Regions from separate parts of the Paenibacillus sp. P2(2022) genome, predicted to be linked through region 1. Evidence: riboswitches for the same ligand, from Rfam matches in the RefSeq annotation. Region 1 holds a riboswitch; each other region holds the start of a gene.

Region 1 (10,113 bases):
CTTAAATACCTGCAAACGGACGAAGTCGCCTTGACTTTGAAGGCAGGGCAGCTGGCCAAAGTTACGGCTACAGCCACGTATAAGGATGAGTCGGAGAAGGATGTTTCCAAACCTGCTGTCTGGTCCTCGTCCAGAATTATTGTTGCGACCGTCAAAGACGGCAACATTAAGGCACAGGGCAAGGGCAAAGCTGTAATTACAGTGAAATATGCAGGTAAAATGACGAAGGTACAGGTAACCGTTCAGTAATCTGTTAAAATGAAAAGAAAAAGAGCAAGCATACGTCTAGAGACGATATGCTTGCTCTTTTATTTTTTAAAGCTTAGAAGCTACGATTTATTCTTCTTGGTTGATGTGTTGCGTGTCAGTGATTCGGTCAAACGCTTGCCAGTGGGTGTCTGGGCCAAGCCGCCTTTGGCGGTCTCGCGGTGCTTCGACGGCATCGCGCTGCCGACTTCAAGCATTACGTCAATGACTTCGTCAGACGGAATGGCGCTGCGCACACCCGCCAAAGCCATATCCGCTGCGGCAAGTGCGGTCACGGCTCCCAGCCCGTTGCGCACGATGCACGGAATCTCGACGAGTCCGGCGACGGGGTCGCAAATCAGACCGAGCGTGTTCTTGAGCGCTAGGCCTACGGCGTGAACGGCCTGCTCAGGTGTGCCGCCGCGTAGCTCGACCATAGCTCCAGCGGCCATCCCGATGGCTGAGCCAATCTCAGCCTGACAGCCTCCCTCCGCGCCGGAAATGAAGGAATTGTTGGCGATGACGTAGCCAATGGCTCCGGCTGCGAACAAGCCGTGCACCATATGCTCATCATCCCAGCCGAACCGCTCCTGCGCACTAATGAACACACCGGGGATGACTCCACAAGAGCCAGCAGTGGGCGTAGCCACAATACGCCCCATGGACGCATTAACCTCCGACACGGAGAGCGCATAAGCCATGGCGAGTGCGGAGGCGTCGCCGGAGCAGGTTTCCCCTGCCCGCAGATACTCGGCCAGACGCTTGCCGTCACCGCCTGTTAATCCACTGCGGGATACGGTGTCTTGTGTCTGACCACGATGAACGGCCTCCTTCATGACTTCATAATAATCAGACATTTGGCGGAAGATTTCTTCTTCCGTTGTATTCGTCTCTTGTACCTGCTCTTGAATCATCAGGCGGCCAATCGTGGTGGATTCCTCCGCGCATATGGCGCTGATTTCATGCAGATGGCTAAATCGCATCAGATTCAGCTCCTTTTTTCAAATTAATCATTTTAATTTCGTACATATGTGGTAAGGATCGTAGTTTTGCGATCAGTTCAGCCGTAGGAGGACTGTCCGTTTCGATGGCGGTAAGTGCTTCACCATCTCGGCCTTTGCGATCCACATGCATATAGGCAATGTTAATGTCGGCAGCGCCGAGTGCTGAAGTCACCGCACCTAATGTGCCGGGCTTATCCGAGTGAAGAAGCACCAACGTAGCCAGCTCCCCGGTCAGGTTGACTCGGAATTCGTTGAGCTGCTGGACATGGATGCTGCCGCCGCCGATGGAGGAACCCAGCAGTGTGCGCTGATCCTCACCCTTCCACAGTTCAAAACGGACGGTATTTGGATGGGGCGCGGGTAGTCCGCTGACGGCAAACTCCACGGCCATTCCAGCCTGCTCCGCCCATTGCTCGGCATCTGGAATTCGGTGGTCGTCTGTATCGTAATTGAGCAGGCCTGCGATGAGTGCTAGGTCTGTACCGTGTCCTTTGTAGGTGTCGGCGAAGGAGCCGTACAGTGTCATGCGGGCACGGTCCGGCTGCATCCCGAGCCAGTGACGGGCAACGCGTGCAAGCCGCACCGCGCCTGCAGTGTGTGAACTGGAAGGTCCGGTCATGGCCGGACCGATAATGGAAAATACATCTTTGAAACGCATGGTGTGGCCCCCTGTATGTTCTAGTACCATAGTATATGGTATTTCCGCGTTTGTGCGCAGCTATGACGGTTCCTAATGCTGACGTACAATGTGAGCGCAAAAAAGGACAGGATAAGGAAGTTTCCCTTATCTCTGTCCTCGTTACCTGAGAGTTTCGTGCGGTGTCCTTACCGCCTTACCCCTTGGGTGGCTTGCGCTCTCTCCAGAGTTGCGTCAGATGACGATACATGGACCTGAGAGATTATCCGCCAGCCGGGTGCTGGCGGCTTGCTCCTTCGGTGCCGCCAGCGTGTAAGCTCCTGGACAGACTCTCCCGTCATCTTCATTCGCGTATACCGTTCTACATATCTTTCTTAGCGTAATGTATGCCGTGCTCGGTGTCAATCGCAGGTTTCAATTTTTACATAAACAGGCGAGTTTCCGATAAAAAAGATTAAAATTTACATATTTATGGATGAAATCAGGAAGGAATTAGAAGATTGACAGCTAATCTGATAGAGGACAAGTACATTTATGGAATTATAGGAGGGATATTGACGTATGGTAAAAGGCTTGCGGTTCACAGGTTCACGCTTGAAAGGGGTGCTGCATCTAGCAGCGATCGTATCGCTGTTGATTGGGATCCTCGTTCCATTCGGTCAGGTCAAGGCAGAGGGAGCATTGACAGTAGACGAAGCACTTCAGCGCCAAGGCAGTGGAGGTGCAGTGACGGTGGAAGGCTACATCGTCGGACATGCTACCGGATCGAAAACAGCTAATTTTTCTGCTCCGTTTGCGAATGATTTTAACGTACTGATTGCCGACCAGGCCAATGAACGTTTCACGTCTAATCTATTGGATGTGCAGCTGACATCTGCGTACAGAGGGCAATTTGGGTTAACAGGTCATCCTGAGCTGGTCGGCAGCAAAATTCGCGTGACAGGTACGCTTGGTGCCTACAATAATTTTGGTGGAGTAAAAAGTCCAAGCGCTGTGGAACTGGTGAGTGGAAGCGAGCCGGGGGAACCAGGTGAACCTGGCGAACCTGGCGAACCTGAACCTGGCAACCCGGGTCAACCCAGTACTACACTGCCGGATGGAAAAGGCAAAAAGGTGCTGTTCGATAATACGCACGCACAGACGGCTGGTGCAGCAGATTGGGTCATTGAAGGCGCCTTCTCCGACTTTGCCAATGGATTGCGTAATGTAGGCTTTACTGTGGATCAATTGAACCGCCCTATTCCTTTTACTTATGGAGAACAGGCCATAACCTATGATAAGCTGCGCCAATATGATGTGTTCATCATCGGTGAAGCGAATGTGGCCTTTAAGGCATCCGAGCAGGCTGCCCTGCTGCAATATGTGAATAACGGGGGAAGTGTCTTCTTCATCTCCGACCATTATAATGCCGACCGTAACAAAAACCGTTGGGATTCCTCCGAGGTTATGAATGGCTACCGTCGTGGAGCCTATACTAATCCGGCCAAAGGCATGACTGCAGAAGAAGCTGCATCGCCGGCGATGCAAGGATTAACAAGCTCCGATTGGCTGGCGACCAACTTTGGTGTTCGTTTCCGTTATAATGCGCTTGGCGATGTAAATGCTACGGACATCGTAGCCGCAGATCAATCCTTCGGCATTACCAAGGGTGTACGCTCGATTGCCATGCATGCGGGATCTACGCTGGCTATTATTGATCCTACCAAAGCCAAAGGAATTGCCTATATCCCGACAGGTACAAAAAAATGGGGCAATGCAGTAGACCAAGGAGTCTATAACGGCGGAGGCCGTGCGGAAGGTCCTTATGCTGCGATCTCCAAGGTGGGTCAAGGCAAGGCAGCATTTATCGGTGATTCTTCCCCTGTAGAAGATGCTACTCCGAAATATGCACGTGAGGAAAACGGACAGTCGAAAAAGACATATGATGGTTTTAAGGAAGTAGACGATGCCACCTTCCTAGTGCAAACGGTTCAATGGCTTGCGTGGAAGCAGGACTACACGAAATTATCCGATGTGGCAGGTTTAACGCTGGATCAACCGACGAAGCTGCTGCCGTTTGAAGAGCCTGCGGCTTCCACAGAACCGCAACCGGAGCCTTGGTCTGCTCCAGCAGCAGGCTACAAATGGTACGATCCAAGAACGTTCAAGCCGGGCTCCTATGGAGCGGCTTCATAATAAACGCAAAAAATAATTCAGTGTGAGTGGTTGGGTGCTAGTTAGCCGTTTGGTCCTCTGTAGGGGATCAAACGGCTTTTTTGTGATGAAAATTAACCTGTGGTTGGTTATTTTATTACATTTTGTGCCAGGAAGGTCGCGCTACGGCTGGATCATTGATTTTTTAAATGATGTTGATAGCATAATCTTAATTGATATATCCATATACTGGTGATAGGATGTATTCAAATTATTCCGACAAAAACGGTATGTAATGTTTGTGGAAGGTTTTAACATCAAACATGGTGAGAATAAGCAGGACAAGACCATGGAGAATGGAGGAAACGCGCGCATTGAATATCGAGCCTGTGTTGGAGATTAAAGGATTATCCGTATCTTTTCGTATCAACGATCAATACCACCCGGCAGTCGATCATCTGGATCTGACGGTCAACCCCAATGAAGTGCTGGCTGTAGTCGGAGAATCCGGTTGTGGCAAAAGCGCGCTGGCGCTTTCCATCCCACAATTGCATGACATGGAGCGGACACGTGTCGAAGGAAAGGTTCTTTTTAAAGGCACGGATCTGATCCGTCTCTCCTCAGGGCAAATGAATAAAATCCGCGGAGCGGGCATTGGCATGATCTTTCAGGACCCGCTGACAGCACTGAACCCGTTAATGAGCATTGGCAAGCAGATCGAGGAAAATCTCGATTATCATACGTCCCTATCTACGAAGCAAAAAAGGGAACGTGTACTGGAGCTACTGGAAAGCGTGGATATACCCAACCCCGTACGTGTGTATGAACAGTATCCACATGAACTTTCAGGAGGGATGCGCCAGCGTGTGATGATCGCGATTGCCATAGCTTGCCGACCCTCACTTATTATTGCAGATGAGCCGACGACTGCGCTCGATGTAACCATTCAATCGCAAATTCTTGACTTGCTCAAACAGCTTCAACAGGAGACTGGAAGCGGAATTATTCTGATTACGCACGATCTTGGCGTTGTGGCCGAAGTAGCTGACCGTGTGGTGGTCATGTATGCCGGAGAAACCGTGGAAAGCGCTGATGTTTTTGAATTATTCCGGCATCCACAGCATCCGTATACGCGTTCCTTGCTAGCCTCCATGCCGGGATCGCATACCAAGGGAGAATCGCTGCATGTCATTGGTGGCATTGTTCCCTCATTGCAAGATATTCCTCGCAATAGCTGTCGCTTTGCTTCGCGTATTCCCTGGATTCAGCAGAGAATGCATGAAGACCATCCCCGATTAAAAGAAATTTCTCCCGGCCATTGGGTCCGCTGTACATGTTACCAGCATTTTCATTTTGAAGACGAAACAAAGGGAGAGGCTGCTCATGGCACTACTGGAGCTAAATGATTTGAAGGTTCATTATCCGGTGCGCGGTGGTTTTTTCCAGCGTGTTGTTGATCAGGTAAAAGCAGTGGATGGCGTGTCGATCAGCATAGAGGCAGGCCAAACATATGGGCTAGTGGGAGAATCCGGCTGCGGAAAAACGACGACAGGCAGGACGATTATCGGCCTGAATAAGCTGACGAGCGGACAGATTCTTTTTAATGGAAAGGACCTTGCGGCTTTGAGTCGGAATAACCGCCATCCGCTGCGTAGAGACATTCAGATGATTTTTCAGGACCCCTATTCTTCGCTTAACCCGCGCAAGCGCGTATTGGATGTCATTGCTGAACCGCTGCGGAACTTTGAAAGGCTGAGTAATGAGGAAGAGCGTCGAAAAGTGCAGATGCTGCTGGAAAAGGTCGGCTTGAACGCTGATGCGGCCTACAAATATCCGCATGAATTTTCCGGAGGCCAGCGGCAACGAATCGGGATTGCGCGTGCGCTGACATTAAATCCAAAACTGATTATTGCTGATGAACCGGTATCGGCGCTAGATGTTTCTGTGCAGGCACAGGTGCTTAATTTTATGAAGGATGTGCAGCGAGAGTTCAAATTGACGTATTTGTTCATTAGTCATGACCTGGGTATTATCCGCCATATGTGTGACCAAATCGGCATCATGTACCGAGGTCGCTTAGTGGAACAGGGAAGCGAGCAGGACATTTATGAGCGTCCACAGCATTTGTATACCCAGCGGCTTATTGCCACCATTCCCAGTATTGATCCTGCGAAGCGGCTAGAAAATGCTCGAAAAAGGCAGAAGCTTTTATCCTCTTACAAGTCAGAGCTGCCCAAACATTTAGATGCGAGTGGAAAGCCGTTTGCACTAAAATCAGTAAGTCCATCCCATCAAGTCGCGCTACCTTAAGGGAGGTACAGAATATGTGGAAGTTTACAATGCGCCGGCTGCTGGTTATGATCCCTCAACTTTTTGCACTGAGTGTGCTTATATTTTTCCTAGCTAAGGCTATGCCAGGGGATGCCCTGACAGGGCTCATCACTTCAACACCCAATCTGAATCCGGCTGCACTGGAAGAACAGCGGCAAAAACTGGGACTCAATGACCCGGTGTGGGTGCAATATGGGAACTGGCTTGTCCAGCTTGCTCATGGGGATCTGGGTAAATCTTATGTACATAAAATTAGCGTTACCGATTTGATTGGCAGTCGTTTGGGGAACACGTTCTTTCTGGGTGTAGTGATTCTGGTTCTGACGTATCTGATCGCCATTCCGCTGGGAGTACTCAGTGGTCGGTATCAGCATAGTCTGCTGGATAAAACCGTGGTGGGGTATACCTATCTCAGCTTTGCAACACCTCTGTTTATACTCGCGTTGCTGCTGCTGTACGTGTTTGGATTCAGACTTGGCTGGTTTCCAACCAGCGGCAGTGTGGATGTAGGTGTTGAACCGGGGACATGGTCATATTACGTGAATAAATCGTATCATCTCATACTACCGGCGGTTACAGGCGCATTGCTCAGTACGACGGCTACAATTCAATATTTGCGCAATGAGGTCATTGACACACGTCTGAAGGATTTTGTGAAAACAGCACGTTCCAAGGGGGTACCCGAAGGAAAGATCTATTCCCGTCATATTTTCAAGAACTCTTTATTACCCATTGCTGCTTTTTTGGGCTACGACCTGACGGGTGTGATTGCCGGCAACATTTTCCTGGAATCTATTTTTGGTTATCCGGGATTGGGCCAGTTGTTTCTTCAGTCTATCACCCAACGGGACTTTTCAGTCGTGAACGCGCTGGTCATGATCTCCGGCTTCTTGGCACTATTAGGAACCCTTTTATCTGATGTCATCCTGAGCAAGGTCGATCCACGCATTCGAATTGAATAGCGAACAAGTCTAGAGAAAAGGAGGGGTTATGGTGTCTATGCAGGTGGAGGAGGTCTTCTCGCCGGAAATCATTCGTAAATCACCATCCAGTTGGTCTGTACTGCGTCGTGAGCTGGTACGTGACAAAATGGCCTTGATTTCCATTGGATTTGTGGCTCTGTTCTTGATTTTTATATATGCCTCTGTCCTGTTTGTCAATCAGGATGTAGTCACGACGGTCGATTTGGGCGCGATCCGCGAAGCTCCCGGCTCAGTGCACTGGCTGGGTACGGACCGAGCGGGCAGGGATATATTCGGCCAGTTGGTCATTGGGGCCCGCAATTCCTTTACCATTGGCTTTACGATTACTTTGTTATCCGCCGCCATTGGCTTGACGCTGGGCTTACTGGCTGGGTTTTATGGAGGAATGGTCGATAACATCATCATGCGAATCATTGATTTTATCCTAGTGCTTCCATTCTTGATGCTGGTTATCGTATTTGTCAGCATTGTGCCCAAAAGTGGCATAGGGTCCTTTATTTTCATTATGACTGCCTTTTTGTGGATTGGAAAAGCGCGCCTGATCCGGGCCAAGGTACTGTCGGAGCGGGAGCTGGACTACGTGCAGGCTTCCAAAACCCTTGGCACACCCAATTGGAAGATCATCTGGTTGGGTGTGCTGCCCAATCTCAGCTCTGTTGTGATTGTTAATCTAACGCTCAGTCTTGCAGGAAATATCGGGATTGAGACCGGGCTGTCCTATCTCGGCTTTGGCTTGCCAGAATCAACTCCAAGCTTGGGTACACTAGTGAGTTATGCCAATGACCCGGATGTATTGCAGAACAGCTGGTGGATGTGGTTGCCTGCCTCACTGCTTATATTAGTGCTGATGCTGGCGATTAATTTTATCGGTCAGGCGCTCAAACGTGCCACGGATGCCAGACAACGATTGGGTTAAACCGAAGTTCAAGGATAAGGACAACGACAAGGAGGGGTTTACAATGATTAAAAGCTGGAAAAAAGGAATTTTGCCTGTTCTATCTGCCATTTTGGTGCTTTCTTTGGTCGCATGCAGCGGCTCGCCTTCCACTTCGAGTGGAGTAAAATCGTCTGACGGTACAGGTGGGTCAGGGTCCGACAACAAGCAGGTGAATACGACTGCGCTGGCAAAGGCGGTCAAGAACGATAAACCCCCGATTAAGGGCGGCATCATCAATTATGCACTCGTGTCCGACACCCCTTTTGAAGGTATTCTGAATCCTGTATTTTATGATGGAAATCCGGATTTTGAAGTCTTCCAGTTTTTCTACCCTTCCATGTTTTCGATTGATTCCAATCTGAATATTGACGATAAAGGAGCGGCGACGATTTCCTTTTCCGCAGACAATAAGGCGGTGACTGTCAAAATTGATCCCAAACTGAACTGGACAGATGGTAATCCCGTAACGGCAGAGGACTATGCCTTTTCCTATGAAGTGATCGGTAACAAAGACTACGAAGGTCCGCGTTATGATAGTTTTATGACCAACATTGTAGGGATGGAAGATTATCACGCCGGCAAGGCCAAAAACATTTCTGGCATCAAGGTGCTGAATGAGAAAGAGGTTACCATTCATTTTAAGGAACCTAATCCTTCGGTAAAGTCGGGACTCTGGTCCACACCACTGGAGAAGAAGGTATTTCAGAACATTCCTGTGAAGGACATGGCCGGATCTGATCCTGTCCGTAAACATCCGATTGGCTATGGGCCATTCAAAATTAAATCTATGGTCACAGGTGAATCTGTAGAATTCGTCAAAAATGAAGATTATTTCCGCGGTGCGCCCAAGTTGGATGGCCTTCATCTGAAGGTGGTGAATCCGAATGTCATTACCGAGGCGTTGAAAAGTGGAGAAATCGACTGGGCCAGCTATCCGACCACCCGTTACAATGAGGCCAGTAATCCGAAAAATGTACAGTTTCTCGGTCAGGAGGAATTGTCTTATAGCTATGTAGGCTTTAAGCTGGGCAAATTCGATCAGGCCAAGAGTCTGAATATCATGGACCCGAACGCCAAGCTGGCGAACAAGTCATTACGTCAGGCCCTTGGCTACGCGCTGAATAATGAGCAGGTTGGCAAGCAGCTCTATCATGGGCTTCGGACTCCTGCGACATCCCTGATCCCGCCCGCCTTCAAGGGATACCATGATGTGAATGCGAAGGGCATTGCGTATGATCCAGACAAGGCGAAAAAGCTGCTGGACGAGGCAGGATATGTGGATACCAATGGAGATGGATACCGTGAGGACCCTAAAGGTAAGGAACTGGTGCTCCATTATGCAGCAATGAGCGGGGATGCGACAGCTGAATCGCTGGCGAAGTTTTATTTGCAAAATTGGAAGGATGTCGGGCTTCATGTCGAGCTGGTGGACGGTCGTCTGCTTGAGTTCAATTCTTTCTATGACCGTGTGCAGAAGGATGACCCTGGCATTGATATTTTTGGCGGCGCATGGAGTACGGGTACAGATGTAGACCCTAGTGGGCTGTATGGACGCGGAGCCAGCTTTAACTACTCGCGCTTTACCAGTGAAGAGAATGATAAGCTGTTGCAGGAAGGGGTGTCTGTGAAAGCCTTTGACGACAATTATCGTAAAGATATATACAACCAGTGGCAGGCGTATATGAGCGAGGAGGCGCCCATTGTACCGACGTTATTCCGTTATTCGCTGGAGGCAGTGAATAATCGGGTAGCCAATTACGATATTACCCGTGGTAAGGAGTACGATGCAGACGCGTTTGCGAATATTACGTTGACTTCGGAAAAAGCAGAAGTAGGTCAATA
Region 2 (10,113 bases), on a different contig from region 1:
TTTTAGTCTGAAAGTTAAACGTTAGACTACAACGGTCAACAAGTAATCCTCACGTTTCACTTCCGTTTCCATGGTGTTCAGTACATCCAGGTATTGAGCGGAATTGGTTACGATGATCGGCGTAGTCGTTGTATAGCCTGCCGCTTTAATTTGTTCGATATCAAATTCAAGCAACAACTGTCCTTGCTTCACCACATCACCCTCTTTGACGCGTTTGTCAAAGAATTGTCCTTTCAGCTTCACTGTATTAACACCAACGTGAATCAAAATTTCTGCTCCGTCATTGGAAGTAATACCGATGGCATGTCCGGTCGGGAATACTGTCGTAATCGTTCCGTTAACCGGAGATGTCAGCACACCCTCTGTAGGATCGATCAAGATTCCTTTCCCCATAGCGCCTGAAGCAAAAGCAACATCAGAAGATTGTTCTAATGGCAGCACTTTACCTTGCAGCGGACTTACGAGGATTTCTTTTTCGATGGCTACTTCTTTTTTTACGGGTGCTGTTTCTGTTTTTGCAGCTTCTTCTTTTGGATCATCAAAGCCCAAAATCATAACCAATACAACTGCAAGTACAAAGGCAACGAGTAAGCCGATAACAACCCACAAGAACCCAGCTCCAAAATAAGTTGGCAACGCCAGTAAACTAGGCAGGGAGAAGGATTTTGCAGTTGCTCCGCCGGAAGCGATAATAGCGCCACCGATACCACCAGAAATACAAGCGTAAATGAAAGGCTTTTTCAATTTCAAAGTTACACCATAAATCGTAGGTTCAGTAATCCCGAATACAGCTGCCAGTGTAGAAGAACCAGCCAAAGCTTTCATTTGAGTATTTCGTGATTTCAGGAATACCCCCAGTGTTGCACCCGCTTGAGAAAGTACGGCTGCTGTAAGCATTGGAAGCATCGTGTCATAACCCAATGTTTGAATATTGGACAGCATAATAGGAACGAAGCCCCAGTGTACGCCGAAAATAACAAAGACTTGCCAGAATGCCCCAGCAACAGCTCCGGCAATCAATGGGCTTAAATTGTACACCCATGTAAAACCGTTCGCCAAGCCTTGGCTGATCAGGTTACCGACTGGACCAAAGGCCAAAAACGTCAACGGAACAACAACTAGCAGTGATAGCATAGGGACGATAATGTTTTTAACCGATTGATGAACAAAGGAATTAAACCAACGTTCCACATAGGACTGTACCCATACCGCGAGAATAATCGGGATTACGCTGGAACTATATTTTATCAGAATGATTGGAATCCCGAGAAAAGCCAGTTTTGCCGGATGGTCCACCGCTGCAATAACATCCGGGTAGACGAGGGCTCCAGCAACTGCGACCGATACAAAAGCATTCGTCTTAAATTTACGGGACGATGTAATAGCTAGGAATATAGGCAAGAAATAAAACACGCTGTCCGAAGCGGCGTTCAGAATGAGATACGTACCGCTTGCAGTATCAATCCAATGGAGCGACGCAATTAAGGCCATAATCCCTTTGAGCAAACCAGCTCCGGCAAGAGCACCCAAGAGAGGTGAGAAAATGCTGGAAATGATATCGACCGCTTTGCCAAGAAAATTCGTTTTTTCGGAAGATTCTTCTTTTTTCGCATTTGGATTATCTGCATCCTGCAGATTTGTTTCTGCCATCATATGCTCAAAGACCTGACCTACATTGTTACCAATGACCACTTGGAACTGGCCACTGCTTTCCACCACTGTAATGACACCAGGTGTTGCTTCCAGTGCAGCTTTGTCTGCTTTTGTGCGATCTTTTAATTTAAATCTCAAGCGTGTAGCGCAATGGAATACCGAATTGACATTCTCTTCGCCGCCAACGAGAGTCACTATTTTTTTGGATAGCTCTTTATCACTCATGTTCAGAACTCCTTAAGTGTTATTCTTGCTACTGATAGGATTTACCGTTTACATTTGTTACTGAGATGCGCCGGCGTGCATCTTTTTTAACCTTGTAAACAAGAAAAACCTAAACTCGTGGTGAAAACTGCGCACTCCTCCTATAAGGGAACGTCGATTTCACCATCAGTTTAGGTTTTGCCTGCCTTACCAGTCACAATCCATGAACGATGAGGATATAAAGTTTTTAGCCTGATATGTTATTACGCTCAGTTACCCGATGAATGTGAATCGTTAGATATACATACTCATCTTTGCTTAAATATTGATCATATGTTTTTTCCAGATACTCATTAATTTTTTGGGCACAAGCAAAAGCCTCGGTATATGTTTGCTTTACCTGGTTGTACAAAAATTCTTCACCACTGTGAATAACCTCTTTGCGAATCACTCGCATTGCAAAATATTGCAAATGGGTCAAAAATCTCGAATAGCTAAAAGAAGACTCATCCAGCACAATCCCGTAATGATACGTAATAATATTCAATATGTGTTGGACAATCTCGGTCATTTTCAGTGTAGCCTTCATCTCGTTACCATCAATCCGTGCATTCACCATATGCAGTGCAATAAATCCCGCTTCGTCTTCGCCCAATTTTACACCGAGCGTATTTTCAATTTTTTGTAGAGCATCCAGCCCAACTGCAAATTCTTTTTTGTAAAAGCGTTTAATTTCATACAGCATCGCGTTTTTGAGTGCCAATCCTTTTTCTTCCCGCTGTATGGCAAAATGAATATGGTCGGTCAATGTTAAATAAATGTTATCACTTAACTCCGTATCCAGCACTTCGGCTGCATGGGTCACAATTTCATTCACGACCTCCAGATGAGACACAGGAATATCGTTTAGCAGCTCAGTTAGTCTGGCCGTGAACTCGTTTTCATTTAACATGAAAATCTTATCTATTTTATGATCATCGACTTGGTCCCCAGCCACCTTTTTGAAGGAAATACCTCTTCCCATGACAATGACCTCTTTGCCTTTATCGTTTTTAGTCAACAGGACGTTGTTATTGAGCACCTTCTCAATAATCATTGAAGTTCCCCCTCCCATCCTTTACCAATAAAAAATGCCCAAGCACAATTCAACACTATTGTTAGCAATAGCACTCAATTGAACTCAGGCATTGCCCGCATCACCGGTCACAATCCTTCGATATAGTGCTATTGTAGCACAAAAAAAAGCGATTTCAACATATTTTATTCTCTTTCGACAAAAAATATTTCATATCAAGGCCCATTTGCCTAATTTGCAAGTCAATTGTGCCCTTAAGTAGTCGTACGCTCTATGAGGCTGTATTCTAGCGAATGAAGCTCCATTTGGCGTCCAATCAGCTGAGGGGAAAGCATGAAAAAGGCATTTTCCGCCTGAGCCATAATGGGATTTTGAACCGTTGTAATCCCCATGGTGTGCGCCAGCTCCGTGTTATCAAACCCAACAATCGCCAGATCTTCCGGTACCCTCAGCAATTGTCTGCGCGCTTCGCAGAGAATGCCCACTGCTACATAATCGTTAGCACACAAGATAGCCTCTGGAAATTCCTCACGATGCTGTAACAAATTGCGCACGACCTGTTCGCCATCACGAATGTTATAAATAGAAGAATAGTTCCAGTGTGGCAGCACCGGCAGATTGTGTTCACTCATGATCTGCTCATAGGCTCGTTGTCTGCTGTGAGTATTGATGCTGCTTGGACGACCAAAAGCATTGGCTATACGTGTATAGCCTTTTTGTATCAAATGTTTTAATGCTAACATGTATCCTTCATATTGATCCATAGCGACGGAGCGAATATCGGTATGCTCCATTCGTTGCCATGCCACGATCGGTCCATATTTGCAATAGGTACTCAAAAAATCAGTGTCATTCACGCAGGAAATGATGACCAGCGCATCGACTCTTTTTCTTTTTAAATCCTCGAAAGCTTGAAGCTCTTTCTTTTTGTCTTCTCCCGAAGTATAAATAATGGTTTGGAATTCATATTGGCCTGCGATTTCCACAAAGCTGTCCAGAAATGCCAGCACAATTTCATTGATAGTTGAAGTGATGATACCAATCTGAAGCGTCTGACCCTTGGATAGAGAGATCGCATTCCGATTAGGAACATAATCTAATTCCTGCATGATTTTTAAAATTTTAGCTCTGGTTTCGTGACTTACATGGGGGGACTGATTTAACACTCTGGATACCGTAGCTTTGGAAAAGCCCGCCAGTTTTGCAATTTGATCAAGATTCGACATGATGCTTCTCCTCACCTGAGAAAAAAATACTTGACATGAAACGCGTTACAACAATTAGGATGCTTTATGAGGGCATTACGTCTATTTTAAAGCATCTGTCGATGCATTTCAAAGGAGAACGGTTACCGTTAGTTATGGATTCGCATTGCAGCACCTGACGGGTTACTGACTAAAGTGAAAACATTAAATTAAGGAAAGAGGTTTTCATACCATGACGAAGACGCTAAAAGGATTCCCGAAAAACTTCCTCTGGGGCGGGGCAACTGCAGCCAACCAATTGGAAGGTGCTTTTGACGTAGATGGAAAAGGTCTGTCCAGCGCAGACATGATAGCCTATGTACCTAAATCAGAACGTAAGAACGATCATGCTATAGAAATTTCGTCCGAACGACTGGAGGACATCTTGGCAGGGAAGGTAAACGCCCGTTTTCCAAAGCGTGAAGGTGTGGACTTTTACCACCACTACAAAGAAGATATTGCCTTGTTTGCAGAAATGGGCTTTAAAGTATTCCGGATGTCCATCCACTGGTCGCGGATTTTCCCGAATGGATATGATGCCGAGCCGAATGAAGCGGGATTGCAATTCTACGACAATGTATTCGATGAGCTGCGCAAGTATGGTATTGAGCCTTTGGTAACACTGTCGCATTATGAAACACCGCTAGGTTTGACACAGAAATATAATGGCTGGTTGGGACGCGAAGTCGTGGATCATTACGTAAAATATGCCGAAACGGTATTTACACGCTATAAGGATAAAGTAAAATACTGGCTGACCTTTAACGAAATTAATGTCATGACTATGAGCCCGTTTACAGGCGGCGGTGTGGTTATTGACCGTGTAGAAAACAAGCAACAAGCGATATATCAAGCATTGCACCATCAATTTGTAGCAAGTGCATTGGCGACCAAACGGGGACATGAGATCATTCCGGGCGCTCAGATCGGCTGTATGCTGGCCCGCATTGAAAGCTACCCACATACGTGTAACCCAGAAGATATCCTGAAAGCACAGCATGAAAATCAAATGAACCTGTTCTTTACGGATGTGCATGCTCGTGGGGAATATCCCAACTATATGAACCGCTATTTTGAAGAAAATAATATTGTGATCCAGACAGAATCCGGCGATGCCGAAATTTTGAAAAATAACACGGTCGATTTTATCTCATTTAGTTACTATATGACCTTGACCGTATCGGCAGGGCCAGAAGGCGAAAAGGCAGCAGGGAACCTGATAGGCGGTGTGAAAAATCCGTATCTGCAGTCTTCCGACTGGGGATGGCAGATCGATCCGATCGGCCTGCGTGTTACACTGAATACGTTTTATGATCGCTATCAAAAGCCACTGTTCATCGTGGAAAATGGCCTGGGTGCGTATGATAAGGTAGAAGAAGACGGCTCTGTGCATGACACGTATCGCATTGATTACTTGCGTCAGCATATTGCCCAAATGAAGGAAGCGATTGCTGACGGTGTTGATCTGATTGGTTACACCAGCTGGGGACCTATCGACCTTGTGAGCATGTCTACGTCCGAAATGTCCAAGCGCTACGGATTTATTTACGTTGATCTGGATGATGACGGTAACGGAACGCTTCAACGCTCCAAAAAGGACTCATTTAACTGGTATAAAAATGTGATAGCAACCAACGGTGAAGAACTGTAATTCCATATCGTTTTGGCGGGTACAGCAGAGAAAATCCTCAGGATGCAATCTGCTGTACCCGCTTTTTGTATAGACACTCTATTGATTCTTTCAGAGGGCTTCACAAATTTTTCACTTGTAATAAGCTGAAATTTTTCTGTATAATGAATAAAAATTTCATATGTCTGGTTGATGTTTGCGGGAGATGGAATGAAAGTTCCAACCGAAGGGGCAAAACTCTCAGGTGCTTAGGCTGATTTACAGCAACGAGCAGGGACCGTAAACGGACAGAACTCTGGAGAGACCCTTAATTGGGCGCCGAAGGTGCACCGCAGATCACATCTGCTTAAACTCTCAGGCAAAAGGACAGAGACGCGAATAACCTGTGACAGGGATAGCCCTAGGCTTTTTATAAGCTTTTAGAGGTGAAATCCTGCACAAGATGGTTGTATTTTTTCGTGCCTTTAACCTCTCCAGGAGTCGAATCAACAGATTTGACTCTTTTTTGTTTTCTACTATGCTGGAGGAGCGGGTTGAAATGAATTTGGTACATGTGTTAGAAACGATTAGCAGTTGGATATGGGGGGCGCCTCTCATCATCCTTGTTATGGGAACGGGGTTATGGCTGACCATACGTCTAAAAATGTTGCAGGTATTCCGCCTGCCCCTGGCGATCAAGCTCATCGGTAAGGCCCCGAATGAAGGTAGCGGGGATGTAAGTAGTTTTGCGGCTTTGAGTACGGCATTGGCGGCTACCGTCGGTACAGGAAGTATTGTCGGTGTAGCGACAGCCATTAAGCTGGGCGGGCCAGGTGCCCTGTTCTGGATGGTCGTTGCAGCCTTCTTTGGGATGGCGACGAAATATGCGGAAGGTGTACTTGCGGTAAAATACCGGGTGAAGGATCGGAATGGACAATTTTCCGGCGGCCCGATGTATTATATTGAAAAAGGCCTGGGACGCCGTTTTAAACCGTTGGCGATGCTGTTTGCTTTTTCAGGGATGCTGGTAGCGTTGTTCGGAATTGGAACATTCCCTCAGGTCAAGGCGATTGTATCTTCGACTGAAAACAGTTTTGGCGTTCCGCCGATTGTAACGGCGCTGACAATTGCTGTCCTTACAGGTCTTGTGACCATTGGAGGACTCAAAAGCATTGCCAAGGTATCGACGAAGGTCGTTCCTTTTAAAACAGGCCTGTATGTATTGATTTGTATCATTGTACTGATTCGATTTGCTGACCAACTTCCTGCCGCAATTGCGCTTGTGCTTCATTCGGCATTTTCAACTACATCGGCAACCGGCGGATTTGCAGGAGCTACGATTATGCTGGCCATGCGCAGTGGGGTAGCCAGAGGTATTTTTGCCAACGAAGCTGGATTGGGGAGCGCACCGATTGCAGCCGCAGCTGCCAAAACCAAATGGCCTGCGGAACAAGGGCTGATTTCCATGACGGGTGTGTTTATTGATACGATGGTTATTTGTGTGATGACCGGGTTGACGTTACTGGTGAGCGGGGTGTGGAGCGGGCCTACCGATGCAGGCTTGATGACTCAGCAAGCATTTTCCAGTGCATTTCCGCTGGGAGCAGAGCTGCTCACCATCATCCTGATTATGTTCGCATTCACCACCATGCTCGGCTGGAACTATTACGGGGAACGCTGTGTTGAATACTTGCTTGGGGTTAAGTGGATCAAGCCTTATCGTTATTTGTTCATTGTACTGGTTGGCGGGGGCGCGTTCATTAAACTGGATGCGATTTGGCTGCTGGCAGATATTTTTAACGCCATGATGGCTTTTCCAAACCTGATTGCTTTGCTCGGCTTGTCGGGAATTGTCGTTGCCGAAACCCGGACTTATATGAATTCTTTGTATCCTAATAAGAACAAGGGTATTCTTGCTGGTGCCAATGTAGGGGCGGCTATCCAAGTAGAAGAAAAGGGACAAACGGTAAATTCATAAATACTAAAAGGGAGTATCCTCAGCCATCACAGGCTTGAGGGTACTCCTTTTTTAATGTTATAACGATGCACGCAGTATAGCTAAAATATCTTCCTGTTTCAGCTTTTGATAATTACCGAAACCTCCGTGCTCCATTTCACGGGCCGCGATGTTTGCGATGTTTTCCAATTGCTCATCATGAATGTTGTAATCGGCCAGAGTAGAAGGTGCACCGAGACTTGTCCAAAACGCACTTAGACGGTCAATACCTTCCAAGGCAATTTCTCTGTCAGTTTTACCTACAGTGTCCAAGTCAAACATACTGAGCATCAGCCGCTTCATGCGTGCAGCATCCTGATCCACCGTATGTCTCATCCAGTTGGGAAACAGAATCGCCAGACCACCAGCATGAGGAATATCATATACAGCGGATAATGCATGTTCAATGGTATGCGAAGCCCAGTCCCCGAAGTAACCCATTTGCAGCGTACCGTTCAGGGCAATCGTCCCAGCATATAATATCGTTTCGCGATGCTCATAGTTGTGCAAATCCTCCAGCAGCTTAGGTGCCGTTTCGATCACGGTTTGCAACACGGAAAAGCACATGCGGTCTTGCAGCGGTGTATTTTTGACATTGTGAAAGTACTGTTCAAACACGTGGCTCATCATATCCACCATGCCATAAACCGTCTGATCACGTGGCACAGAAAAGGTGTTTTTCGGGTCCAAAATGGAGAACTTCGGATGCGTCACCGCGCTGCCCCACACGTATTTTTCGTTCGTTTCCCAGCTGGTGATAACTGAATCCGGATTCATTTCCGAACCAGTGGCGGCCAGTGTAAGGATGGTACCGAAGGGCAAAGCCTGGGTCGGCATATGTTTTTTGTTGATAATATCCCACACATCGCCGTCATATTCAGCTCCTGCTGCGATAGCTTTGGTGCAATCAATAACGCTTCCGCCGCCCACTGCAAGCAGAAAGTCTATCTTTTCCTTTCGGCAAATGTCGATGCCCTTCTTAACGGTGGACAAGCGCGGATTGGGTTCAACGCCCGCCAATTCATGAATGTTGAGGTGCAGAGGCTCTAACGCATTTAATACCTGGTTATACAAACCATTTCGCTTGACACTTCCGCCTCCATATACCAACAAAATGTTTTTGCCGTAATTCAACAGTTCTTGCTGTAATTGTTCAATTTGATTGTCTCCAAAAATTAATTTGGTGGGGTTATAATATGTGAATTTGTTCATCTGGAAGGTTCCCCTCGGTTCATAGTTCATGTTCAAATGGTAATCTCTTATCTTGACTAGCCCATTAAATATCTGACTTGGCCATGTGAGCTATTTGAAATGACGATTAACCATTATACATGAAAAGAATAAGGGGAATCAAGTGAAGGCTAATCTTTGATCGCTCCAGCGGCAAGATCGGAAATAAATTGGCGGCTGATGAAAAGAAACAAAATAATAAGAGGAAGTACAGCCAGCAGGGTGCCAGCAATGACCATCGCATAATCCGTATTGTAAATCCCGTTCAACTGCGACAATGCAATCTGGAGGGTGAATTTGCGCTCATCCGTTAAAACGATTAATGGCCATAAGTAATCATTCCAAGCTCCTATAAAGGTAAATGCGCCGAGAAAAGCGAACGCAGGGCGTAAAATCGGCAGTGCTACATTCCAGTACAGCCGAAAAAAGCTGCACCCGTCCATACGCCCCGCATCCAGGAGCTCCTTGGGAATAGATTCTTCTGCATACTGACGAATCCAGAAAATCCCGAAGGCATTTACCATACCCGGGATGATGAGCGCTTTGAACGTACCTACCCATCCAAAGGAAGCCATCATGACAAAGGAGGGGACGAGCGAAAGTTGTGAAGGGACCATCATTGTAGCTAGCAGAATGACGAATAGCACCTTTTTGCCCGGAAAATCAAACTTTGCGAATGCAAAACCGGCCAGTGAATCAAAAAACAGCACCAATAGGGTAATCGAACTGGCTACAAAAAGGGTATTCAAAAAGGCGCCGGCAAAATCAATCTGCTGCAATACTCTCGTGATGTTATCCAGGAAGTGGCTGCCGAACCACAATTGTGGCGGAAAACGATAGATGTCTGAGGTTGTACGGGTTGCCATGACGATTAGCCAGTAAAATGGAAACATCGACAGGATGATACCTACCAACAGCCCAGCATATAAAACAATGGATTTTGCACGTGTCTGCATCATGTGGTAAAGCTCCTTCCATCGTTATTTTTTACCTTGAACGAGTTTCCAATTGATGATGGAGAATAGAGCAATGATGAGAAACATGCCCCATCCGACAGCAGCGCCATATCCAAAATAGTTGTTAATGAACGACTCGCGGTACA
Region 3 (10,113 bases), on a different contig from region 1:
CCGCCCAATAGAATCTCCCTGCTCCCGATCCCAGCGGTACACACCCTGCGGATCACGTACGACAAACGGCTTGGGCAAATAGGGTATCAGCCGCTGCTTTACGCCGACGGGTCCAGCGCCAGGGCCGCCTCCACCGTGCGGAGTACTCATCGTTTTGTGCAAATTGAGATGCACCACATCAAAGCCCATATCCCCGGGGCGGGTAATCCCCATGATGGCGTTGGAGTTTGCCCCGTCATAGTAGAGCAGACCACCTGCGTCATGCACAATCGCGGCAATGTCAGTAATTTGCTTCTCGAACAAGCCCAGCGTGTTCGGATTGGTCAGCATGAGCGCAGCGGTGTCGTTGCCTACGGCTTGGCGGAGCGCGTCCAGATCCACCAGCCCCTCAGGGGTGGAGGGGAGGGTAATTGTTTCGAAGCCCGCGACGGTTGCACTGGCGGGGTTCGTACCGTGCGAGGAATCCGGCACGAGCACCTTGGTACGTCGCTCACCACGTGCCTCGTGGTACGAGCGAATCATCATCAGCCCGGTCCATTCGCCATGGGCGCCAGCAGCGGGCTGGAGCGTGACGGCATCCATGCCGGTCAACGCAGCCAGATCGTTTTGGAGCGTATGCAGCAGCTCCATAGCCCCCTGGATGCTATTCTCCGGCTGATATGGATGAATTTTAGCGAAGCCTGCGTAACGGGCGACATCCTCATTCACTTTTGGATTGTATTTCATCGTACACGAGCCAAGCGGATAAAATCCGTTGTCGACGCCGAAGTTGCGCTGGGACAGGGCGGTATAATGGCGAATAACATCTACTTCGTATACCTCGGGTAATGCCGCAGGTTCGCTGCGCAGCGCATAATCCGGCAAAAGCTCTGCCACCGGGCGACGAGGAACGTCGCACTCGGGAAGGGAATAAGCGATGCGACCCGGACGGCTCAATTCAAAAATGAGCGCTTGATCGTGTTCCTTCAACAGCTCTTGTTTCTGGTCCGGTCCGGTGTGTGTCATAGCAATCCCTCCAAGGTGTGTACAAATTGGTCAATCTCTTCTTTGGTTCTTTGCTCCGTCACGGCAATCAGCATGTGACCAGCAAGTTCCGGATAGTCCCGGCCCAAATCATAGCCTGCGATAAATCCAGCAGCTAGCAGATTGTCCTGAAGTTTGCTCATATTCGTACCTTCAGGCAGCCTAAGGGCGAACTCGTTAAAGGTCGGTGCGTGAAACGAGGCAGTTATGCCATTCAAGCTCAGCAATTGTTCTAACGCATAGCGGCTTTTATGCAAATTCAGCTCGGCTACTTCCTGGATACCCTGTTTACCCATGACAGACAAGTACACAGATGCAGATAAAGCAAGCAACGCTTGGTTGGAACAAATGTTAGACGTGGCCTTTTCGCGGCGGATATGTTGTTCCCGCGCTTGCAAGGTCAGCACGAAGCCGCGTTTGCCGTTGCGGTCTGTGGTTTGGCCTACGATACGCCCAGGGATACGACGCATATGTGCCTGAGAAACGGCAAAGTAACCGCAGGTCGGACCGCCGAGGGAGGACGAGATCCCAAGCGGCTGCGCGTCTCCTACAACAATATCCGCGCCCTGCTTACCGGGCGCCTCCAGCAAGCCAAGTGCCAGCGGGTTGGCACTGACGACCATTAGCCCCTTGTGTGCATGGATGAGGTCAGCCATCGGCTTCAGATTTTCCACGGCTCCAAAAAAGTTGGGGCTTTGGATCAAGACAGCCGCCGTCTGTTCCGATACGGCTGCGGCAAGCGCATCGACATCCGTTACGCCGTCCGAACAGCCGATCTCCACGATGTCCAAGTCCAATCCGCGCGCATAGGCTGCCAATACCTGGCGTGCCTCTGGATGGACAGACCTTGATACGATAAGCTGTTTACGGCGCGTGGCTGCGGCGGCCAGTGAGCCCGCTTCCGCCAGAGCTGTCGCTCCATCGTACATGCTGGCATTCGCTACTGCCATGCCTGTCAATTCGCAAATATACGACTGGAATTCAAAAATGGCTTGCAGCTCGCCCTGGCTTACTTCCGGCTGATAGGGGGTGTAGGCTGTGTAAAATTCGGAACGTGAGGTGATGTGCTGAATGACGGACGGAATATGATGATCATAAATACCTGCACCAAGAAAGCTGGCATGTGTATCTGTATTGGCATTGTGCCCGGCCAGCTCGGCCATGTGGCGAGTTAGGGCTCTTTCGTCGAGCCGAGAGGAAAGAGGGAGTTCCCCTTGGTATCGAATTGCCTCTGGAATGTCACTGAATAAATCATCAATGGATGATACGCCCACCACACGCAGCATTTCGGTTTGATCTTGTTCGGTCATGGGGAGATAGCGATGCTGCTTCATAAGTTCTGGCTCCTTTCGAAAAGCAAAATTTAGATAGTAAATTAGCTAATACATAATCGTAGTTGGAAAATCCAGAATTTCGTATCTGACATGATCATTTTTTTGAAATGAAGAGGATTTAGGATCAGCGTGGCCGTTTATAAAAAGGGGCTGCGACCACTTCCGCACGCAGGCGTTTACCTCGAATTTCGACCTCCAGCGGTGTAGATAGGGTGCTAAAACGACTGTCCACCAGGGCTAGCCCCAAATTACGCTTCAAGGTGGGCGATTGAGTCCCCGTTGTGACCTCACCAATGTGTTGGCCTTCCGCGAAGACTGGATAATGAGCGCGCGGGATACCGCGGTCAATCATTTCCAGCCCGATCAACTTGCGAGGAATTCCTTGTTCTTTCTGGTGTTGCAGTGCTTCTCTGCCGATAAAATCTCCTTTATTCAGCTTGACGAAGAAACCTAAACCAGCCTCAAGCGGTGAAATGGTGGCAGATAACTCCTGTCCGTACAGCGGCAGCCGTGCCTCAAACCGCAGTGTATCGCGAGCACCAAGCCCAGCGGGAATTAGCCCATACGATTCACCGCAACGAAGCAAACCATTCCACACGGCGGGTGCTTCCTCAGCAGGTATATAAAATTCAAAACCGTCTTCCCCGGTATATCCGGTTCGGGAGACGAGTGCTTTTGCTCCGAACAATTGCACGTTCTCATGGAATCGGAAAGATGCCAGATTCGTAATATCTGCATCTGTCACGGCTGCGGCAATATGTGCTGCTTCCGGTCCTTGTAATGCCAGCAATGCGATCGCATCAGACACATTCTCCAGATGAACCGATGCAGGTACGTGGCGCATGAGCCAATCCCAATCTTTGTCGATGTTGGAGGCATTCACAACGAGCATGTAGCGCTCTGGTCCTTTGCAGTATACAAGCAAGTCATCCACTACGCCTCCATCGGGGTAACACAGGAGTGAATATTGTGCCTGGCCCGGTTCCAACTGGCTGACATCATTCGTGGTTACCCATTGCAAAAAAGCCTCGGCTTCTTTGCCCTCAACCAAAAACTCGCCCATGTGCGAGACATCGAATAAACCCGCGCGTTGCCGGACGGCCTCATGCTCTTTTTGGATGCCGCTAAACTGAACGGGAAGCTCCCACCCGCCAAAGTCAATACAACGAACCCCGGGCTGCGTCCCGTAAGACGAAAATAATGGTGTTCTTCGCAAATTAGACATTTTTTCACTCCTATCCAGTGTAATCGGCTAAACAAAAAAGACAGGCTGAAAGAAACGTATAGACGGCAGTCCATACTCTTCTTTCAGCTCTGTCCTTGATACCAGAAAGTTACCCCGGTGTGAACCAGGTTTCCCCTTGGGTGATCCGCTCTAATCGCGAATGCTCTCCAGAGATGCGTCCGGCAGAGGTCCTTTTGCCTGAGAGATTCACCTGCAATGCATGTTTACTCCTTCGGCGCTACCTTTTGGATCAACGGTAGGTTACCCGGTTTTGCAGGTAACAACTTGATCCGAGTTCGCGTGCACACTGTCTCAGAAACGACAACAGCTATGCGAATCTTTTGGGTAGTCTCTCCCTCCGCGTTCATCCGCGTTTGCAGTTGTCGGGGTATTTCCAAAAGCATTTGCTATAACCCATTAATACGCAAATTCATTCAAAATGTCAATAAAAATGTCATATAAAACAATCCAAAAAACATTTAATGTATAAATAAGGATATGTAAGCGTTTGTTACAAGTTATCATTTTTTAATATTCTATGCTATATGAGATAACATGAAGTATTTTTGTTAGTATTATTGACATGAGTGTTCATGTTGTCATAATCTTAACCTGTCTAATACAGGTGATTAAAAGCATTTTATTCATGTGGAAGTGAGGCGAAAGCAGGATGAGTGAAGTGAAACGGGAACTTTGGTATACAGACGAACATGAGTGGGTTCAGCGCACAGCAGACGGGACGTTGCGGATCGGCATTACAGACTTTGCACAGCATCAACTGGGTGATATTGTTTTTGTGGAATTACCTGGGGCGGGAGCAACGATTGAACAGGGGGCAGAGATTGGTACAATTGAATCGGTGAAGACCGTATCCGACCTTTTTGCTCCGGTGGCGGGAACCGTATTGAAAGTAAATGAAGCTCTGGAAAGCACACCTGAGCTGGTGAATGAATCTCCCTATGAAAAGGGTTGGATGATTGAAGTAGAGATGGGCAATGATGTCGAGGAAGCTCTGAGCAAGCTGCTGTCTGCGGATCAGTACGAGCAGTTGATTTCGGATGAACAATAATGAGCAATATAAGATGGAATATTAGCGCTTTATTCTAAATTTTTATATGGATATTGAATTGAATAAAAGCATCGTTAGTCCGCTCGTTTTGTGTATAAAATAGTCGCTATGATCTGACATGGCGGCTATTTTTTTGTTGTCTTTTAGAAGACGTAATTACGTCAATTTATTAGATTTAGAGGTGAGCTCCTCTATATAAGGTGCAGATTTACAGCACTGTTTTTTCGACTAATTTCTATTGTTATCGGTCATATTAAGAAGAATTATGCAGGTATAATACGTTGTCCGTTATTTTAAATTTAAATGTTGTCATCAACGTTCATGACGAAAGTACGTTTTCATTTCGTTGATGAAGATAGCGCTGTCATTTAGTATGAATTTTAAGAAAAGGTAGTGATGCTATTTACTCACAAGGAGGATATGAATATGAGCACAGTGGACACAAAGTCCAGTTCAAGCGGTGGCGCTCGTGTCGCCGTACAACGTTTTGGCCGTTTTCTCAGCGGTATGGTTATGCCCAATATGGGGGCCTTTATCGCCTGGGGATTAATTACGGCCCTTTTTATTCCGACCGGGTGGTTTCCGAACGAGGGTTTTGCACAACTGGTTGATCCGATGAAAAATTATTTGCTGCCGCTATTGATTGGTTATACAGGAGGCACAATGATTCACGGACAGCGTGGAGGTGTGATCGGTGCCATTATGACGATGGGTGTCATTGTGGGGGCCGATATCCCGATGTTCCTGGGCGCAATGGTAGCTGGCCCGCTGGCTGCATGGATCTTGAAGAAGTTCGATAAGGCCATTGAAGGCAAAGTCAAATCAGGTTTTGAAATGCTGGTCAATAATTTCTCGGCCGGGATTATCGGTGCCATTCTAGCACTGCTCGCTCATGTGGGGATTGGCCCGGTCGTTCAAACCATCAGCCAAGTATTGTCGGCAGGGGTACAGTTTCTCGTAAATGCAGGGCTCTTGCCGCTTGTCAACCTCATTATTGAGCCCGGAAAAGTATTATTTCTCAACAACGCACTGAATCACGGAGTATTGAGTCCGATTGCGCTAGAGGAAGCTGCAAGAACAGGAAAATCCGTTTTGTTCATGCTTGAATCCAATCCTGGGCCGGGGCTCGGCATTTTGCTGGCCTATTGCCTGTTCGGTAAAGGCTCTGCGAAGTCGTCTGCTCCTGGTGCAGTTATCATTCATTTTTTCGGCGGGATTCATGAAATTTATTTCCCTTACATTTTGATGAAGCCGATTCTAATTCTCGCTGCTATAGCAGGGGGCGTTGTAGGAACCTTCTGTTTTATGTTGACAGGTGCCGGACTGGTTGCTGCTCCTTCACCAGGCAGTATCATTGCTTATTTCCTGATGACACCAAAAGGCGGATATTTGCCGATGCTGAGCGGTGTGATCGCTGCTGCAGTCGTATCCTTTGCTGTTGCCGCAGTATTGCTCAAGACAGGTAAGCAAAAGGAAGAGGGGCTGGAGGAAGCTGCATCCCGCCTGAAAGATATGAAAAATCAAAGCAAGGGTGCAAGTGCTAACGCCACTGTAATGGAAGATAACCACGCATCTGATCGTGCTGCTGAGATTGCCGCAGATCGAATGCTCAAGGATAAATCCGAAGTGAACAAAATTGTCTTTTCCTGTGATGCAGGTATGGGTTCAAGTGCCATGGGAGCTTCAATTTTACGCAAAAAAATGAAACAGGCGGGCGTGGGCGTTACGGTAACGAATACGGCAATCAGTGAAATTCCACAGGATGCGGACATTGTCATTACGCAAAAAACGTTGACAGACCGGGCTAAAACGGTAGCCCCGAATGCTGAGCACATTTCCATTGACAATTTTCTGAAAAGCCCTGAATACGAAGCGCTGGTTGACCGTCTGAAATCCGACTCTTAATCCCTATAAAGTCAGCCGTCTGTGTACAGTTTGTATTTCCTGCTGAAAGGGAATAGAGCTTGGGAAGGAACGGTATGCGCTTATGAATATTACGAAACGACAATCTGACATCGTGGAGTATCTTTTGGGGCAGCCCCATGAGGTTACGGCCGGAGAAATTGCCGAGAAGATTAATGTCAGCACAAGGACGGTCCATCGGGAACTTGGCGCAGTCGAGTGCTGGTTGGCGGCTCATGAGGTAAAGCTGGAGAAAAAATCAGGAATCGGTATCTATGTGGATGCCGACCCGACTCAGCTTGCAAGTCTGCGGGAGCAGTTGCTGTATACGAAGTCAGACGATTACTCGGCTGAGGAGAGAAAGATTGTAGTGCTGTGCATGCTGCTGGATACACAGGAGCCAATCAAGTTACTGGCGCTGGCATCGGATTTGAAAGTCACAGTAACTACGGTCAGTCATGATCTGGACGAATTACGAGGCTGGATTGCAGATCGAGGGCTCGTGCTAGTGCGCAGACGGGGATACGGTGTCGAGATTACAGGACGGGAGATAGACAAAAGACGGGCGATTTCTGAGCTGGCTCTCGAATATTTGGATGAATCGGCTCTGTTTTCCGGTCGTGAGGAGCTTCGTCCGGTGACACGTGTCACTGAAAAGTTGCTGGAGATGATGGGCAGGGAGAACTTGCTAACCGTGGAGAACGCCCTCTGGCAGCCTCATGATCAATGGCTGAAAAACATGGTGGAAAGCAAATATATGGAGTTGCTGATTCAAATTTGCGTGTCACTGGCACGTCTACGACTCGGGTACGTTGTAGATCATCGTGCCTCCCTCCCGTATTCGAAGACAGATTCGGAGGAGAATATCATGCTGCGCACAGCTATGGTAGAACGCATATGCGCAGAGTTGTCGGCGGCGCTGGCTATTGACTTTCCAGACCAGGAACGAAGTTATTTCAGGTTGCTGTTCCGTGATGCTGAGGATCATTCCACCCGCTTGCTGCCACTGGATGATCTTGTACTGCTGGAGTTGGTTCATGAGTTGATCCGTCGTGTGGAGGCAGAGACAGGCACACCACTTGCAGAGGACCGCGTTTTGCGTGAAGGACTGATAGCCCATATGGCTCCGGTACTCAAACGTTTGAGGGAAGGAAAGTCCATCCGCAACCCTCTCCTTCAGCAAATCCGCAAGGATTACGGCAGCTTGTTCGACTCGGTCAAAAAGGCTGCGGCGGATATGACCGAAATGGAAGTACCGGATGAAGAGATCGGATTTCTGGTCATGCATTTTGGCGCTTCGTTGGAGCGACTGCGACAATTGCAGCGGGAGGTTCGAGCCATCGTAGTCTGTACGAGCGGAATTGGGTCCTCCAGACTTCTGGCAACCAGACTGGCCAAGGAGCTACCACAGATCAAAATCGTGGATAGGGCCTCATGGTACGAGGCAACGCGGATTCCGAAGGAGGATTATGATCTGATCATTTCGACAGTGGAGCTGCCGCTTGAACCGGATCGTTATCTCAAAATCAGTCCGCTGCTGACGCAAGAGGAGAGTGACCGTCTGCGTCATTTTATCCAGCATATTACACTCAATCAACTCAATGACCATCCTCAGGAACAGGCTGTTCAGCCCGGCCAGGGCATGGAGTGGCTTACCGGTCTACGGAAAAGCCTTGAGGAGATTGTACACATTGTACAGCAATTTCAAGTATACCCGCTGGAAAATCAAGGGATGGATATGTCAGCCACTATAGAGGCTATCTGCATGTTGGAGGCAGTGCGGGGAAATGTCACAGAGCCTTCTGTTGTTGCTGAACAACTTGTAGAAAGAGAGCGTCAAGGGAGTCAGGTGATTTCTGATACCTCCGTTGCTTTGATTCATACGCGCAGTCCCTATGTTCGCCAGCCTTCGCTGACCTTGTATAGGCTGGCTGAGCCGCTGCTGGCGGATGTAGATGAGCAGGTAGAATGCGTTCTGCTGATGTTGGGACCTCGTGAGTTGCCGAAAGAAAGCTTGGAGGTATTGAGCGAGATTAGTGCATTACTGTTGCAGGAAGACATGATTACGCTACTGGAACACGGTAGCAGGGATCAGATTGCCAATTATATATCGAGTGAGCTGGCTGAATTTTTTCACAGTAAATTAGGGACAGGGAGGAATCTAACGTGAGTATTATGACGATAGACAAAATAAAAATGAACGCAACCGCCAAAGACAAATATGAGGCGATTCGTATGGCAGGACAAATTCTGCTGGATGCAGGACATATTACAAGTGAGTATATTGACAAGATGCTTGAACGCGAGGAGATCGTATCCACCTATATTGGGAACGGGCTGGCTATTCCACATGGTACCAAGGAATCCAAGACGCTTGTTCAATCCACTGGCATCTCCATCGTTCAGTTCCCGCAAGGCGTAGATTTCGGGGAAGAAAAAGCATACATGGTGATCGGTATTGCAGCCCAAGGCGGCGATCATATGGAGATTTTGACGAGTATCGCTGTGGTATGTGCGGAGGAAGAGAACATGGACAAACTTCGCAACGCAGTGGCTCCACAGGAAATTATAGATCTGTTCGAAAGTGAGCTGGAGTTATGAGAGCCGTTCACTTTGGAGCAGGAAATATCGGTCGTGGCTTTATTGGGCTGATTTTGTCACGTGCAGGCTATGAGGTTGTCTTTTCAGATGTCAACGAGACCCTTGTATCTGAGTTACGCCGCCGCAAGCAGTATACGGTAGAGTTGGCGAATGATACGAAGGATACGGAGACAGTTACGAATGTAACCGCGATTGACGGTAGAGATGCATCGGCTGTAGCGGACGCGGTAGACCATGCTGATCTGGTCACGACCGCGGTAGGGGTTAGCATCCTCAGGCATATTGCAGCAGGTATTGCCGAGGGCATAGCGCGGCGGGTAGAGCGAGGGGCAGGCCCGCTGCATGTGATTGCTTGCGAAAATGCAATTGGAGGCAGCGCCCAACTGAAAGAGCATGTTTTTGCGCTACTGGATGAGGCGACTCGTGCCAAGGCAGAGGTTTCGGTTTATTTTCCCAATGCCGCTGTAGACCGGATTGTGCCGATTCAGCATCATGAGGACCCGTTGCATGTGCAGGTAGAGCCTTTTTACGAGTGGGTTGTGGATCGCTCGCAAATGGCTCCTGATCATCAAGAGATTGAAGGCATTCTTTACGTGCAGGATCTGGAGCCTTACATTGAACGCAAGCTGTTCACGGTGAATACGGGCCATTGCGTGGCAGCCTATATTGGTTATGTCGCAGGTTATGCCACGATCCAGGAGGCCATGAAGGATACCAAGGTGGTGGACTCCATACACGGGGCGCTGGAGGAAACAGGAGCGGTGCTTGTGAAGCGCTTCGGTTTGAATCAAGGGGAGCATAAGAAGTACATCGCTAAGATTTTGGATCGCTTCCGCAATCCTAATCTGACAGACGAGGTTACTCGGGTCGGACGTTCACCGCTGCGTAAGCTGTCTCCCAACGACCGTCTTGTACGTCCCGCGCTGCAAGCGCAGGAGTATGGTATCCCGACCGATCAT

Evidence for each region. Region 1 has a riboswitch for glycine ahead of sdaAB (L-serine ammonia-lyase, iron-sulfur-dependent subunit beta). Riboswitches for the same ligand answer to the same signal wherever they lie in the genome.
Region 2: it holds a riboswitch for glycine, as region 1 does, so the genes downstream of both, MMB75_RS18350 (alanine/glycine:cation symporter family protein) here and sdaAB (L-serine ammonia-lyase, iron-sulfur-dependent subunit beta) in region 1, are expected to answer to the same signal.
Region 3: it holds a riboswitch for glycine, as region 1 does, so the genes downstream of both, gcvT (glycine cleavage system aminomethyltransferase GcvT) here and sdaAB (L-serine ammonia-lyase, iron-sulfur-dependent subunit beta) in region 1, are expected to answer to the same signal.

What each region holds. Positions count from the first base shown of each region.
Region 1 is NZ_JAKWFI010000012.1:14,770-24,882, forward strand. Features, by position in the region: gene MMB75_RS23450 (Ig-like domain-containing protein) at 1-249, shown strand, start outside; gene sdaAA (L-serine ammonia-lyase, iron-sulfur-dependent, subunit alpha) at 330-1,229, opposite strand; gene sdaAB (L-serine ammonia-lyase, iron-sulfur-dependent subunit beta) at 1,219-1,908, opposite strand; glycine riboswitch at 2,120-2,234, opposite strand; gene MMB75_RS23465 (DUF6359 domain-containing protein) at 2,449-4,062, shown strand; gene MMB75_RS23470 (ABC transporter ATP-binding protein) at 4,395-5,426, shown strand; gene MMB75_RS23475 (ABC transporter ATP-binding protein) at 5,404-6,330, shown strand; gene opp4B (oligopeptide ABC transporter permease) at 6,345-7,313, shown strand; gene MMB75_RS23485 (ABC transporter permease) at 7,351-8,250, shown strand; gene opp4A (oligopeptide ABC transporter substrate-binding protein) at 8,294-10,113, shown strand, end outside.
Region 2 is NZ_JAKWFI010000005.1:290,402-300,514, forward strand. Features, by position in the region: gene MMB75_RS18330 (beta-glucoside-specific PTS transporter subunit IIABC) at 22-1,878, opposite strand; gene licT (BglG family transcription antiterminator LicT) at 2,105-2,953, opposite strand; gene MMB75_RS18340 (LacI family DNA-binding transcriptional regulator) at 3,187-4,158, opposite strand; gene MMB75_RS18345 (glycoside hydrolase family 1 protein) at 4,370-5,827, shown strand; glycine riboswitch at 5,996-6,080, shown strand; glycine riboswitch at 6,092-6,186, shown strand; gene MMB75_RS18350 (alanine/glycine:cation symporter family protein) at 6,345-7,763, shown strand; gene MMB75_RS18355 (iron-containing alcohol dehydrogenase) at 7,821-8,993, opposite strand; gene MMB75_RS18360 (carbohydrate ABC transporter permease) at 9,143-9,970, opposite strand; gene MMB75_RS18365 (carbohydrate ABC transporter permease) at 9,992-10,113, opposite strand, start outside.
Region 3 is NZ_JAKWFI010000001.1:88,445-98,557, forward strand. Features, by position in the region: gene gcvPB (aminomethyl-transferring glycine dehydrogenase subunit GcvPB) at 1-1,005, opposite strand, end outside; gene gcvPA (aminomethyl-transferring glycine dehydrogenase subunit GcvPA) at 1,002-2,357, opposite strand; gene gcvT (glycine cleavage system aminomethyltransferase GcvT) at 2,482-3,582, opposite strand; glycine riboswitch at 3,662-3,758, opposite strand; glycine riboswitch at 3,772-3,845, opposite strand; gene gcvH (glycine cleavage system protein GcvH) at 4,253-4,651, shown strand; gene MMB75_RS00440 (PTS mannitol transporter subunit IIBC) at 5,078-6,556, shown strand; gene MMB75_RS00445 (BglG family transcription antiterminator) at 6,639-8,723, shown strand; gene MMB75_RS00450 (PTS mannitol transporter subunit IIA) at 8,720-9,154, shown strand; gene MMB75_RS00455 (mannitol-1-phosphate 5-dehydrogenase) at 9,151-10,113, shown strand, end outside.